Regions from separate parts of the Janthinobacterium sp. RA13 genome, predicted to be linked through region 2. Evidence: predicted binding sites of a transcription regulator. Region 2 holds the regulator's gene; each other region holds the start of a gene.
The links. Region 2 encodes sigma-54, which starts transcription at its own class of promoters, with help from an activator protein. Its sites were predicted from a motif close to TGGCANGNAANCTGCTTT; they were not measured.
Positions count from the first base shown of each region.

Region 1 (4,158 bases), 490 kb from region 2:
ACATGGGCGCGCTGCCGTCGCAGCAACCGCCCGACTGGAAAAACATCAGCGGGCCGTGACGCTGGCGCAACTTGTCCATCATTTCCAGCGCCGCATCGGTGGCGACCACCCGGGCAATTGCTGCACTCATGGCATCCCTTTCTGCGCGCCGCGCCCGGACGACAAGCGCGGCGCGTGTACCGGTTTAGAAGAAGCCCAGCGCTTTCGGGCTATAGCTCACCAGCAAGTTCTTCGTTTGCTGGTAGTGATCGAGCATCATCTTGTGGTTTTCGCGGCCGATACCCGATTGCTTGTAGCCGCCGAACGCGGCGTGGGCCGGATACAGGTGGTAGCAATTGGTCCACACGCGGCCCGCCTGGATGGCGCGTCCCATGCGGAAGGCGCGCGAACCGTCACGCGTCCACAGGCCGGCGCCCAGGCCGTACAAGGTGTCGTTGGCGATCGCCAGCGCTTCGGCCTCATCCTTGAAGGTCGTGACGGACACGACGGGCCCGAAGATTTCTTCCTGGAAGATACGCATCTTGTTATTGCCCTTGAACACGGTCGGACGCACGTAGTAGCCGCCTTCCAGGTCGCCCGCCTGCGTGTTGCGCTCGCCGCCGGCCAGCACTTCGGCGCCTTCCTGGCGGCCGATGTCGAGGTAGGACAGGATTTTTTCCAGCTGCTCCTGCGACGCCTGCGCACCGATCATGGTGGACGAGTCAAGCGGGTTGCCCTGCTTGATGGCCGCCACGCGCTTCAGGGCGCGTTCGATGAATTTCTCGTAGATCGATTCCTGGATCAGCACGCGCGACGGGCAGGTGCATACTTCGCCCTGGTTCAGCGCGAACATGGTGAAGCCTTCCAGGCACTTGTCGAAATACTCGTCGTCCGCATCCATCACGTCTTCAAAGAAGATGTTCGGCGACTTGCCGCCCAGCTCCAGGGTGACGGGAATCAGGTTTTGCGCGGCGTAACCCATGATCAAACGACCCGTGCCCGTTTCGCCCGTAAAGGCGATCTTGGCGATGCGCTTGCTCGACGCCAGCGGCTTGCCCGCTTCCAGGCCGAAACCATTGATGATGTTCAACACGCCCGGCGGCAGCAGGTCGCCGATCAGCTCGATCAACACCATGATGGACGCTGGCGTCTGCTCGGCCGGCTTGAGTACCACGCAATTGCCAGCAGCCAGGGCTGGCGCCAGTTTCCACACGGCCATCAGGATCGGGAAATTCCATGGAATGATCTGACCCACGACACCGAGCGGCTCGTGGTAGTGGTAGGCATAGGTTTCCGCATCGATTTGCGCGACGGAACCTTCCTGCGCGCGGATGCAGCCGGCAAAATAACGGAAATGGTCGATGGCCAGCGGAATGTCGGCATTCATCGTTTCGCGGATCGGCTTGCCGTTGTCAATGGTTTCCGCCGTGGCGATCAGGCTCAAGTTCTGCTCGATGCGGTCGGCGATGCGGTTCAGGATATTGGCGCGCTCGGCAGGCGAGGTCTTGCCCCAGGCATCCTTGGCGGCATGCGCGGCGTCCAAGGCCAGCTCGACGTCCTCCGCCGTGGAGCGGGCGATTTCGCAAAACGGCAAGCCGGTGATCGGCGTGATGTTGGGAAAGTATTCACCTTTTACTGGGGCAACGAACTGACCGCCGATGTAATTGTCATAGCGTTGTTTGAAGGGATTGGCTACGCCCAGTTTGCTGATATCTGCGAGATTCATGTCGTCCTCTATCGGGTTAATTAGAATGGAATTACTTAATTAAAGTCAAACGTCCTGGTACAGATGGGGTGAGTACACGGAGTCTTCCGCAAATGCCGTGCCAGCTCGCCATCCCACTACAAACTTAGCCGGTTTTACCCTTGTTGCAAGGGCGCGGTGTCAATACCGGCCCGCTTTTCAGCGCATGCCCGGGCTTGAGCCGCTGCACAATGGAACAGGTGTACCAGACTGGAACACCTGCGCCTGTGCCACTAGCGAATCACCACGCCCCATGGCAATTCGCCCACGGCAATATCGGCCACCTTGCGCGCGCTGGCCGTGTCGATGACGGAAACGCTGTTCGAGCGGCCATTGGCCACGTACAGCTTGGCGCCATCGGGCGTGATGGCCATATTCCACGGGCGCTTGCCGACGGGAATGGTGGCCGTGACCTGATGACTGGCCGTGTCGATCACCATCACCGTGCCGTCGATACCGTTCGAGACATACACCTGCTTGCCGCCGGGATGGACGGCGATGCCATTCGCATTCTTGCCCGCAGGAATGGTGGCGATGGCCTTGCGCGCGGCCATGTCGATGACGTAGACGGCATTGACCAGTTCGCACGCCACGTAGGCACGGCCCGAGTCCGGACTGAAACCGATGCCGCGCGGGCGCAAGCCCACGGCAATGGACGCGACCTGGCGGCGTTGTGCCACATCAATGACGTCGACTTGCTCGGCCTCTTCCGCGCTGACCAGCAGCCAGCGCCCATCCGGGCTAAAGACTGCATGTTCCGGGTTACGTCCGTGCACCTTGATATCGGCAAGCAAGCTGCCGGTATGCCCGTCGAGCAAGGCCACGCTATTGTTTTCCTCGACGGCCACGGCCACATGACTACCATCTTGCGAGGCACTGACACCTTCCGGCGACTTGCCCAGCGCCACCGTGCGCACGGGCGCCTCGCCAGCGTTATCGATCAGCAGCAAGGCGCTGTTGGCCGCGTCCGTGACAAACAATTGCCGCCCGCTGGGGTCGGCGGCGATGCCGCGCGGACGCTTGCCCGCGGCGATCTGGCGCACGACCTGGTCGGTCGCCGTATCGATCACGCTCAAGGTGCCCGATTTTTCATTAGGAACATAGGCAAAGGGAGCGGCCTGGACGGCGGTGCTGGCGAGCGCAGGCAACAGCCAGAAAACTTGGCGCAAGCGCAGGAAGAAGTTGGGCATAATCACCTTTCGATGGCAAAACACAGGAAAAGCGCGCGGCATCGGCGCATCTGAACATTGCTGCATGCAAACGCCGTGCCACTGACACGCGTATAATTTCAGCCCACCAATGGAGACATGGCAGGCATATTGCTTGATACAACTATGCAGACCTGCGCCGCGCACGCGACCAAAGCAGGCTTTTATTCACATTGGAGAATCCGCATGCAGCATCGTTTCCGCCTGAACACCATCGCCAGCCTGTTTGTCGCCGGCAGCGCCACCCTCGCCCCCCACGTCTTTGCCGCCGAGGCAGCTGACCTGGCCAACGGGCAACTGATGGATACGGTGGTCGTCAGCGGCAGCCGCATCGCCCACCCCAGCCAGGAAGTGCCGGCCTCGATCGACGTCGTCGACAGCGCCCGCATCCAGGATGGCCAAATCCGCGTCAACGCGTCGGAAGCGCTGGCCGCCGTGCCAGGGCTGGTTGTGCAAAACCGCCAGAACTTCGCGCAAGACTTGCAGATCTCGTCGCGCGGCTTCGGCGCCCGCTCGGCCTTCGGCGTGCGCGGCGTCAAGCTGATCAGCGATGGCATTCCCGCCAGCATGCCCGATGGCCAGGGCCAGGCCGCCACGTTCAACCTCGATACGGCCGAGCGCATCGAAGTGCTGCGCGGACCGTTTTCTGCCATCTACGGCAACCATTCGGGCGGCGTGATCCAGCTGTTTTCCAAAGATGGACAAAATCCCCCGTCCGTCGAATTGAATGTGACGGGCGGCAGCTACGGCACCAACAAGGTGGACTTGACGGCACAAGGCCAGGCAGGCGGCATCGGCTACGTGCTCGACGGCTCGCGCTTCCGCACCGATGGTTTCCGCGACCACAGCGCCGCCACGCGCGAACAGGCGTTCGGCAAGATCACCGTCAAGCCGACGGCGGACAGCAAGCTGACCATCGTCGCCAACAGCCTGCATCAGGGCAACACACAAGATCCGCTGGGCGCCACCTGGGCCACGTTTGCCCGCGACCCGCGCGCCGGAGAAACCGATGCGAGCGACACGCAGAACCCGAAGCGCACCCTGGCCGAGCGCTACAACACGCGCAAGAGTATCGACCACCAGCAAATCGGCGCCACCTATGAACAGTCGTTCGGCGACGACCGCCTGCATGTGATGGTGTATGGCGGCAACCGCGACGTGATCCAGTACCAGGCTTTTACCAAAGGCTTCCAGGCACCGCCCAGCCATTCAGGCGGCGTGGTCGAC
Region 1 is NZ_JQNP01000001.1:5,346,571-5,350,728, reverse strand. It holds gene FG13_RS23760 (DUF779 domain-containing protein) at 1-130, opposite strand, end outside; gene adh (aldehyde dehydrogenase) at 185-1,705, opposite strand; gene FG13_RS23750 (beta-propeller fold lactonase family protein) at 1,957-2,913, opposite strand; gene FG13_RS23745 (TonB-dependent receptor family protein) at 3,118-4,158, shown strand, end outside.
Region 1: adh (aldehyde dehydrogenase) is a predicted target of sigma-54. The motif match lies at 1,791-1,808, and genes of this name have one in related genera.

Region 2 (4,158 bases):
ATTTGGATGAGCCCGATTATTTCATCACCAATTTCAGCCTGGTGCGCATGGATTTGACGGGCAAACCCAGCTATATCGTGTCGGGCACCAAGCTCACGCATTATCCGGCCGACGATTCGTCCGATATCGACCAGCCCTTCGTGCGCAAGCTCACGCCAGGCATGCCGCCGTTGAACATGAATGCGGAACTGGCGCATATCGACCAGGACAATACCCGGCTGCAACTGCACCGCAAGGTCGTGATCGACCGCGTGGCCAGCCCGAAGGCGCAGAACCTGACGGTCAGGACGGAAGCGCTGACGGTGTTCCCGGATGAGGAAAGAATGGAAACGGACGTGCCTGTCGATATCCTGACGGGCGCCTCGCGCCTCAATGGCGTCGGCATGAAGGCCAATAACGCCACCGGCGTGGTGGAAGTGCAGAATGCGCTGCGCATGGTCCTCCCGCCGAAACCGCGCCCGGCCGCGGCGGCAAAATGACAGAATGAAACAAGGAAACCATACTATGAAGAAGATCTTGCTGTTGACCGTATTTTCCCTGGCCATCATGGGCGTGGCGCATGCCGAGAAGGCCGATTCCGAGAAGGAAGCCGTCATCACGGCACGCAGCGGCCACGTCGATGACGTCAAGCAGGTGCGCACCCTGACGGGCGACGTCGTGCTGGTGAAAGGCACCCTGACCATGAAGGCGGGCCGGGCCCTGATCACGGAAGATCCGCAAGGCTACCAGTTCATTACCTTCTGGGCCGATCCCGGCAAGCTGGCCACCTTCCGTCAGAAGCGCGATGGCGCGGGCGACCTGTGGGTCGAAGGCGAAGCGGAGCGCGTGGAATACGACAACAAGACGGAAGTGGTGAAACTGTTTTCCCGGGCCAAGTTGACGCGCCTGGAAGGCACGAAAGTCACCGACGTGGCCAACGGCGCCTTCATCTCGTATGACAGCCGCAAGGAAGTGTTTGCGATGGAAAATTCCAACAGCGGCACCAGCACGCCCGATGGCGGCAGCGTGCGCATGGTGATCCAGCCGAAGACCAAGGCGCCGGCGGCGGAGAAAGCGCCGGCCACGCCCGCGCCAGGAAAGAAATAATGGAAAATACACGTTGCGGCAGCACCCTGATCGTTCGCGGTCTGCAAAAAACCTATGGCAAGCGGCAAGTCGTGCATGATGTCTCGCTGCAAGTCGAATGCGGCGAAGTGGTGGGGTTGCTGGGCCCGAACGGCGCCGGCAAGACCACCTCGTTCTACATGATCGTCGGCCTGGTGCCGTCGGACGGCGGCAGCATCGATATCAGCGGCGTGGACATTTCCAGCCTGCCGATCCACCGCCGCGCGCAGATGGGCCTGTCCTACCTGCCGCAGGAAGCGTCCGTCTTTCGCAAGCTGACGGTGGAAGACAATATCCGCGCCGTGCTGGAAATCCAGACCGTCGAAGGCCGTCCTTTGAAGAAGGCCGAGATCGAGGAGCGCCTGGACAAATTGCTGGCCGACTTGCAAATTGAAAAGCTGCGCGAGAACCAGGCCCTGTCCCTGTCGGGTGGCGAGCGCCGCCGAGTGGAAATCGCCCGCGCGCTGGCCACCGATCCCCGTTTCGTGCTGCTCGACGAGCCGTTCGCGGGCGTCGATCCGATCGCCGTGATCGAGATCCAGCGCATCGTGCGTTTCTTGAAGGAGCGCAATATCGGCGTGCTGATCACCGATCATAATGTGCGCGAGACGCTGGGTATCTGCGACCGTGCCTACATCATCAACCAGGGCTCGGTGCTGGCGTCGGGACGCCCCGACGACATCATCGCGAACGAGTCGGTACGCCGGGTCTATCTGGGCGAACACTTCCGCATGTGAGCCAATGAAACAATCATTGCAGCTGCGCACTTCGCAGCACCTGGCACTGACGCCGCAGTTGCAGCAATCGATACGCCTGTTGCAATTGTCTACCCTGGAATTGCACCAGGAACTAGAGCAATTGCTGACGGACAATCCCTTGCTCGAACGCCTAGACGATCCGCTCGACCGTTCGCTGCGCCTGCTGTCCGACGGCGCCTTGAGTTCCACGGCCGCGCCGGCCGAAGCGCCGCCCCAGCCGCCAGGCCAGGAAGCGCCCGCCGCGCCGGCCGAAGCGGAAACCTTTGATGGCGAGGCGGGCGACAGTCCGGCTGCCGCGGATGGCGGCGACAGCGACTGGAGCGAGGCGAGCCGCGGCAAGGCGCCGGACGATGAAGATTCGCGTCCACAGCTGGAAGCCCATCACTGCACTCTGCGCGAGCACCTGATGGAGCAGATGCGCGTGACGGTGCTGGAATTGCGCGACCGCGCGCTGGTTGAGCTGATCATCGACGCGCTCGACGACAATGGCTACCTGGAAGAGTCGCTCGACGACATCCTGGCGCGCCTGCCGGAAGAGCTGGAAATCGACGCCGACGAGATGCGCACGGCCTTGTCGCTGCTGCAAAGTTTCGATCCGCCCGGCGTGGGCGCGCGCAATGCGTCCGAATGCCTGGCCCTGCAAATCAAGCGCTTGCCGCACATCGCCATGGTGACGCGGCGCATGGCCCTCGTCATCGTGGAAAAGCACCTGGCCTGGTTTGCCCAGCGCGATTTCAACAAGCTGAAAAAAGCCCTCGATTGCGACGAGGAAGACTTGCGCGAAGCGCAGACGGTGATTCGCCAGTGCAATCCGCATCCGGGCGCCGTGTTCGCCTCGGACGTGTCCGATTACGTGGTGCCTGACGTCGTCGTCAAGCGCGCGCGCAATGGCTGGCAAGTGACCCTGAACAACGACGTCATGCCGCGCCTGCGCGTCAACGCCATGTACGCCAACCTGCTCAAGCAGGGCAAGGGCGAGGGCGCCATGGGCGCACAGTTGCAGGAAGCCAAGTGGCTGATCAAGAATATGCGCCAGCGCTTCGACACCATCCTGCGCGTGGCACAGGCGATAGTAGAAAGACAAAAGAACTTTTTCTCGCATGGGGCCGTTGCCATGCGCCCCCTTGTGCTCCGTGAAATAGCTGATACACTGGGTTTACACGAGAGTACTATCTCGCGGGTAACAACTCAAAAGTACATGCTGACCCCGCACGGCATGTTCGAGTTGAAATATTTCTTTGGTAGCCACGTCGCCACCGAAGCGGGGGGCGAAGCGTCATCGACGGCGATACGGGCATTGATCGTGCAACTGACAGGAGCAGAAGACCCTAAAAATCCTTTATCCGACAGTAAGATTGCGGACATGCTGGGGGAACAAGGCATGGTGATTGCGCGACGTACTGTTGCCAAATACCGGGAAGCGTTGAAAATTCCGCCAGTGAGCCTGCGTAAGTGTTTGTAAGTTTTTTTCGGTTCCTCTGCGGGCCGGATAGGATGGACCGCACGAACCCGATCATCTTTAGGAGTGTGTATGAATCTCACCATCAGCGGACATCATCTCGAAGTGACACCAGCCATCCGTGAATACGTACAAACGAAGCTGGAGCGCGTGAAACGTCATTTCGATCAAGTTATCGATATCGCCGTGATTCTGACCGTGGATAACCTCAAAGAGAAAGAAAAACGTCAAAAGGCTGAAGTCAACCTGCGTTTGAGTGGCAAGACTGTCTATGTGGAAAGCCTGGCGCACGACCTGTACGCCGCGATCGATACCCTGATCGACAAGCTCGATAGGCAAGTGATGAAATACAAAACCAAAGTGCAAGGGCACGGTAAAGAGGCGATCAAGCATCTGCCAGACAACTCCGAGGAAGACGCCGTCGTCGCCGTTTAAGGCCACCCGCTTCCAGCAGTTGTGATCAACTAAGGGCGCACATCTTGCGCCCTTTTTTGCGCCTGGACCTGTTGAACGCAATCTTCCCCGCGCAAGGGCTAGAATGTTTGCACTTTCACTTCTTTCCTGCCTGCCATGAGCGACTTCGTCCAGACCTCCATCCGCAACCGCACCGGGCACATCGTGCTCGACCGTCCGAAAGCCTTGAATTCCCTGTCGCTGGAGATGGTGCGCGCCCTGAGCGCGGTCCTGCTGGCCTGGCGCGACGATCCGCACGTGGACGCCGTCGTTATTCGATCGAGCAGCGAAAAAGCCCTGTGCGCCGGCGGCGATATCCGCTTCTTTTACGATGCGGGCCAGGCCACGCCGCAAGGCGGCAGCGCCTTGCTGGAAGATTTCTTT
Region 2 is NZ_JQNP01000001.1:4,853,498-4,857,655, forward strand. It holds gene lptC (LPS export ABC transporter periplasmic protein LptC) at 1-479, shown strand, start outside; gene lptA (lipopolysaccharide transport periplasmic protein LptA) at 505-1,086, shown strand; gene lptB (LPS export ABC transporter ATP-binding protein) at 1,086-1,841, shown strand; gene FG13_RS21470 (RNA polymerase factor sigma-54) at 1,846-3,324, shown strand; gene hpf (ribosome hibernation-promoting factor, HPF/YfiA family) at 3,394-3,756, shown strand; gene FG13_RS21480 (enoyl-CoA hydratase/isomerase family protein) at 3,892-4,158, shown strand, end outside.

Region 3 (4,158 bases), 3.7 Mb from region 2:
GCTGACCCGGTTGCCCAGGTCATTGATGTTTTCCAGAAACTCCGTCAAGGTCAGATGCAAACCCGTCTTCATGATGTCGTCGATATGGCCGAATTTCAGTTCCGCGTGCAATTTGCCGGCGAAGCGCTCCGTATCGGCCGACACATCGTTGCGGATGTGCTTGAGATTTTCCACCACGTCATCCATGCAGGCCAGCAGGGAACGCGGCATGTCGCCGCGCAGCATCAGCAATTCCGCCACCCGCGCCGGGGTGATGACGTCACGGTAGACCTTGCGGTAGATCTCGAAGCCGGACACGGAGCGCAGCAGGGCCGCCCAGTAATAAAAGTCGCGCTGGGTAATGTCTTTCGACGTGTCGCGCGCGCCGTGGAACTTCACGTCGAGGATACGCGCCGTGTTGTCGGCCCGTTCCAGGAAGGTGCCCAGGCGAATGAAGTGGATGGCTTCGTCCTTGAGCATGGTGCCCAGGGTCACGCCACGCGACAGGTGCGAGCGGTACTTGACCCATTCGAAGAACTGGCTGGGATCCGTTTCCAGCAGATTGCTTTTCAAGCGTTTCTGCATGTCGAGCCAGGTGGCGTTCTGGATTTCCCACACTTCTGTCGTCAAAGTCCCCCGCACGGCGCGGGCGTTTTCGCGCGCGCCCGTCAGGCAGGCGAGGATGGACGAGGGGTTGTTCGGGTCGCGCACCATGAAGTCGAGCACGTCGCGCGTGTGGAAGCGGCCATATTTGTGGTCGTAGGCGCTTTGCAGCTCGGAAATGCCCAGGGTGGCGCGCCAGCCTTGCTCCGCGTCCTGTTCGGACTGGGGCAGCATCGAGGTCTGCATATTGACGTCGAGCATGCGCGCCGTGTTTTCCGCCCGCTCCGTGTAGCGGGCCATCCAGAACAAATGATCGGCGGTGCGGCTCAGCATGTTTTCTCTCCTGCAAAAGCGGATGTGGCTTCCAGTACCCAGGTATCCTTGGTGCCGCCCCCTTGCGAGGAGTTGACCACGAGCGAGCCTTCACCGAGCGCCACGCGGGTCAAGCCGCCCGGCACCATGGAAATCGTCTTGCCGGACAGCACGAACGGCCGCAAATCGATGTGGCGCGGTGCGATGCCGGCCTCGACATACGTGGGGCAGGCGGACAGGGCGAGTGTTGGCTGGGCGATGTAGCCGCCCGGATTGGCCAGCAGGCGCTGGCGGAAGTCCTCGATCTGCGCCAGGCTGGACGCCGGCCCCACCAGCATGCCGTAGCCGCCCGCGCCATGCACTTCCTTGACGACGAGTTGCGCCAGGTTCGCCAGCACGTAGGACAAATCGGCCGGTTTGCGGCACTGGTACGTGGGCACGTTGTTGAGTATGGGTTCCTGCGACAGATAGAACTTGATCATGTCGGGAACAAAAGGATAGATCGACTTGTCGTCGGCCACGCCCGTGCCGATGGCGTTCGCCAGGGTCACGCGGCCGGCGCGGTACACGGACAGCAGGCCCGGCACGCCCAGCGAGGAATCGGAGCGGAAGGCCAGCGGGTCGAGGAAGTCGTCGTCCACGCGGCGGTAGATCACGTCGACCCGTTTTGGCCCGCGCGTGGTGCGCATGTACACCGAGTTATCGTTGACGAACAGATCCTTGCCTTCAACCAGTTCCACGCCCATTTGCTGGGCCAGGAAGGCGTGCTCGAAGTAGGCGGAGTTGTACATGCCGGGCGTCATGACGACGACCGTCGGGTCATCCACGCCCATCGGGGCGACGGAGCGCAGGTTGTCGAGCAGCATGTCCGGGTAATGGTCGACGGGGGCGATGCGGTTGCGGGCGAACAGTTCCGGGAACAGCCGCATCATCATCTTGCGGTCTTCCAGCATGTAGGACACGCCGGACGGCACGCGCAGATTGTCTTCCAGTACATAGAATTCTCCCTGGCCGGCGCGCACGATATCGACGCCGGCGATGTGGGCATAGATGTCGGAGGCGACGGAAATGCCCTGCATTTCCGGGCGATACTGGGCATTCTTGTAGATTTGCTCGGCAGGAATGATGCCCGCCTTGATGATGTTTTGCTCATGATAAATATCATGGATAAACATGTTCAAGGCTTGCACGCGCTGCACCAGGCCCGTCTGCATCTGCGCCCATTCCGTGGCGGGAATGATGCGCGGGATGGTGTCGAACGGAATCAGGCGTTCTGTGCCGGCATCGTCGCCATACACGGCGAACGTGATGCCGACCCGGCGGAACGTCAGGTCGGCTTCCGCCCGCTTGCGGGCGATGGTCTCGGGGGATTGCTGCTCCAGCCAGTTGCTGAATTCACGATAGTGTTCACGTACCTTGCTGTCCGTACCCACTTCATTTGCAGTCATTTCATTGAAAAAATTTGCCATGTTGTGATTTCCCTTGAGCCGTGTCTGACTATAGCTCAGCAGGAAACGTGCCAATGCCGCACACCCGAAAGTATGTAGAAAATGACCATTTTTGTGGCGTAAAACCGTCATCCGCACCGCTTTGGTGCGCTACGGTGTCGATTCTGCAGGGCTATGGGGCGCGGGGCGGGTGAAATCAGGCGTCCGGCGTGACGAAGGGGCGGCAATCGACGGGCAGGTCGATGGTAAACGTGGTGCCCGTTTCCGGCGCACTGTCGACCAGCGCGCTGCCGCCATGGCTTTCCGCCACGTTTTGCACGAAGGGCAGGCCGATGCCCCAGCCGGGCGCGCTGCCCTGGTGTTCGCGGCGCAGGTATTCGAAGATGCGCTCGGTCTGCTCGGGCGCGATAGTACTGCCCGTGTTGTGCACCGTGAGTATCATGCGTTCGCGCAGGGTGTTGACGTGGATATGGATGGGGCCGTCGTCGCCGTACTTGAGGGCATTGCCCACCAGGTTTTCCAGGGCCCGGCGCAGCGAATTTTCGCACCACCAGCCGGTGACGGACGCGCCCGTGACCTGGCACTTGCCCGGATGGCCCGTATTCACGCTGTCGGCCACCTGCTGCGCCAGCGGCAGGATATCGAAGCGATGCAAGACCAGCGGCAGTTTCTGCCCCCGGTGGTAGCTGAGCGTATCGAGCAATTCCTGGATCATGTCGTCGAGGCGCTTGCCGTGTTCGATGATTTTCGATGCCAGGGCCGGCACGTCGACCTGCTGCGCGCGCCGCTGCAGCAGCTGGGCGCTGTTGAGCATGACGGAGAGGGGATTGCGCATGTCGTGCGACAGGCCGGCCGCGATGCGCCGCTGGAAGCTTTCATGCATGGCCGTAAATTCCAGGATGGCTTCGCGGATGCCCGTGTCGATCGAGGCATTGATCACCTTCCAGTCGCGGCGCCGCAGCGGCACGCCCGCGTCGAGGGCGGCCTCGGCGAAACAGTCGCGGAAGATCTGGTATTCCTGGATCACCTGTTCCGGGCCATAACTGGTCATGCGCGCCCGTTCGTTGCCATGCACGGCCGGGGCGTTGGTGTTGCTGGTGGCATCGTCGCGCGGATAGCCTGGCGTTAGCGCCTCGGTCAGATTGTCGAAGAAGGCGGGCAAGGTATTGATCAGGATGGGCGTCAGCAAGGCGTCGGCGCCGCGTACCTTGGCGCGCACCTCGTGTTCCCACTGCGTCAGCACGGCATCGCGCATGCTGAAGAGCCGCCGCGTGCGCGCGGGCAGGTCCAGCGTGTGCATTTTCTGGTCAGAGGCATAGGTCATCGCAGCTCTCCCTGGACAGCTCGGCATCCGCGCCGTGCATCGGCGGGAGCTAAAGTATCCTCCAAATCGGCGTGCAGGTGGTGTTCAATTCGGCGCGTCGACGCCTGCAATGACGGCGCTCAAATGGCTGAGGGTCGTATCCCATTGTTCCAGCGAAAAGTTCTGCGGATCGTCATGACCGTTCGCAAAACCTGTGTCGATCACGGCGTGGAAGGCGGGGATCAGCCACATGCCCTTGCGCACGCTGGCGGCGATGTACAGCAGGGCCAGGCGCTCGTATTGCGCGGGCGTAAAACCGGGATCGGGCGCCAGGCCGTCGTTGCCCTTGCCGCCGCCGGGCACGGAGTGGCGCGGCTGCACCAGTTCCACGTGCAGGAACAGGCCCGCCAGCGACGGCTTGTCCTTTTCCAGCTTGCTGGCGTAGCTGGCCGTGCCGAAGTCGCGCACCAGCAGGGAGCCGCCCAGGCGGTTCACGTACACATGGCCTTTCGG
Region 3 is NZ_JQNP01000001.1:1,107,268-1,111,425, forward strand. It holds gene FG13_RS04620 (alpha-E domain-containing protein) at 1-915, opposite strand, end outside; gene FG13_RS04625 (circularly permuted type 2 ATP-grasp protein) at 909-2,363, opposite strand; gene FG13_RS04630 (sensor histidine kinase) at 2,539-3,666, opposite strand; gene FG13_RS04635 (hypothetical protein) at 3,751-4,158, opposite strand, start outside.
Region 3: FG13_RS04625 (circularly permuted type 2 ATP-grasp protein) is a predicted target of sigma-54. The motif match lies at 2,399-2,416, and genes of this name have one in related genera.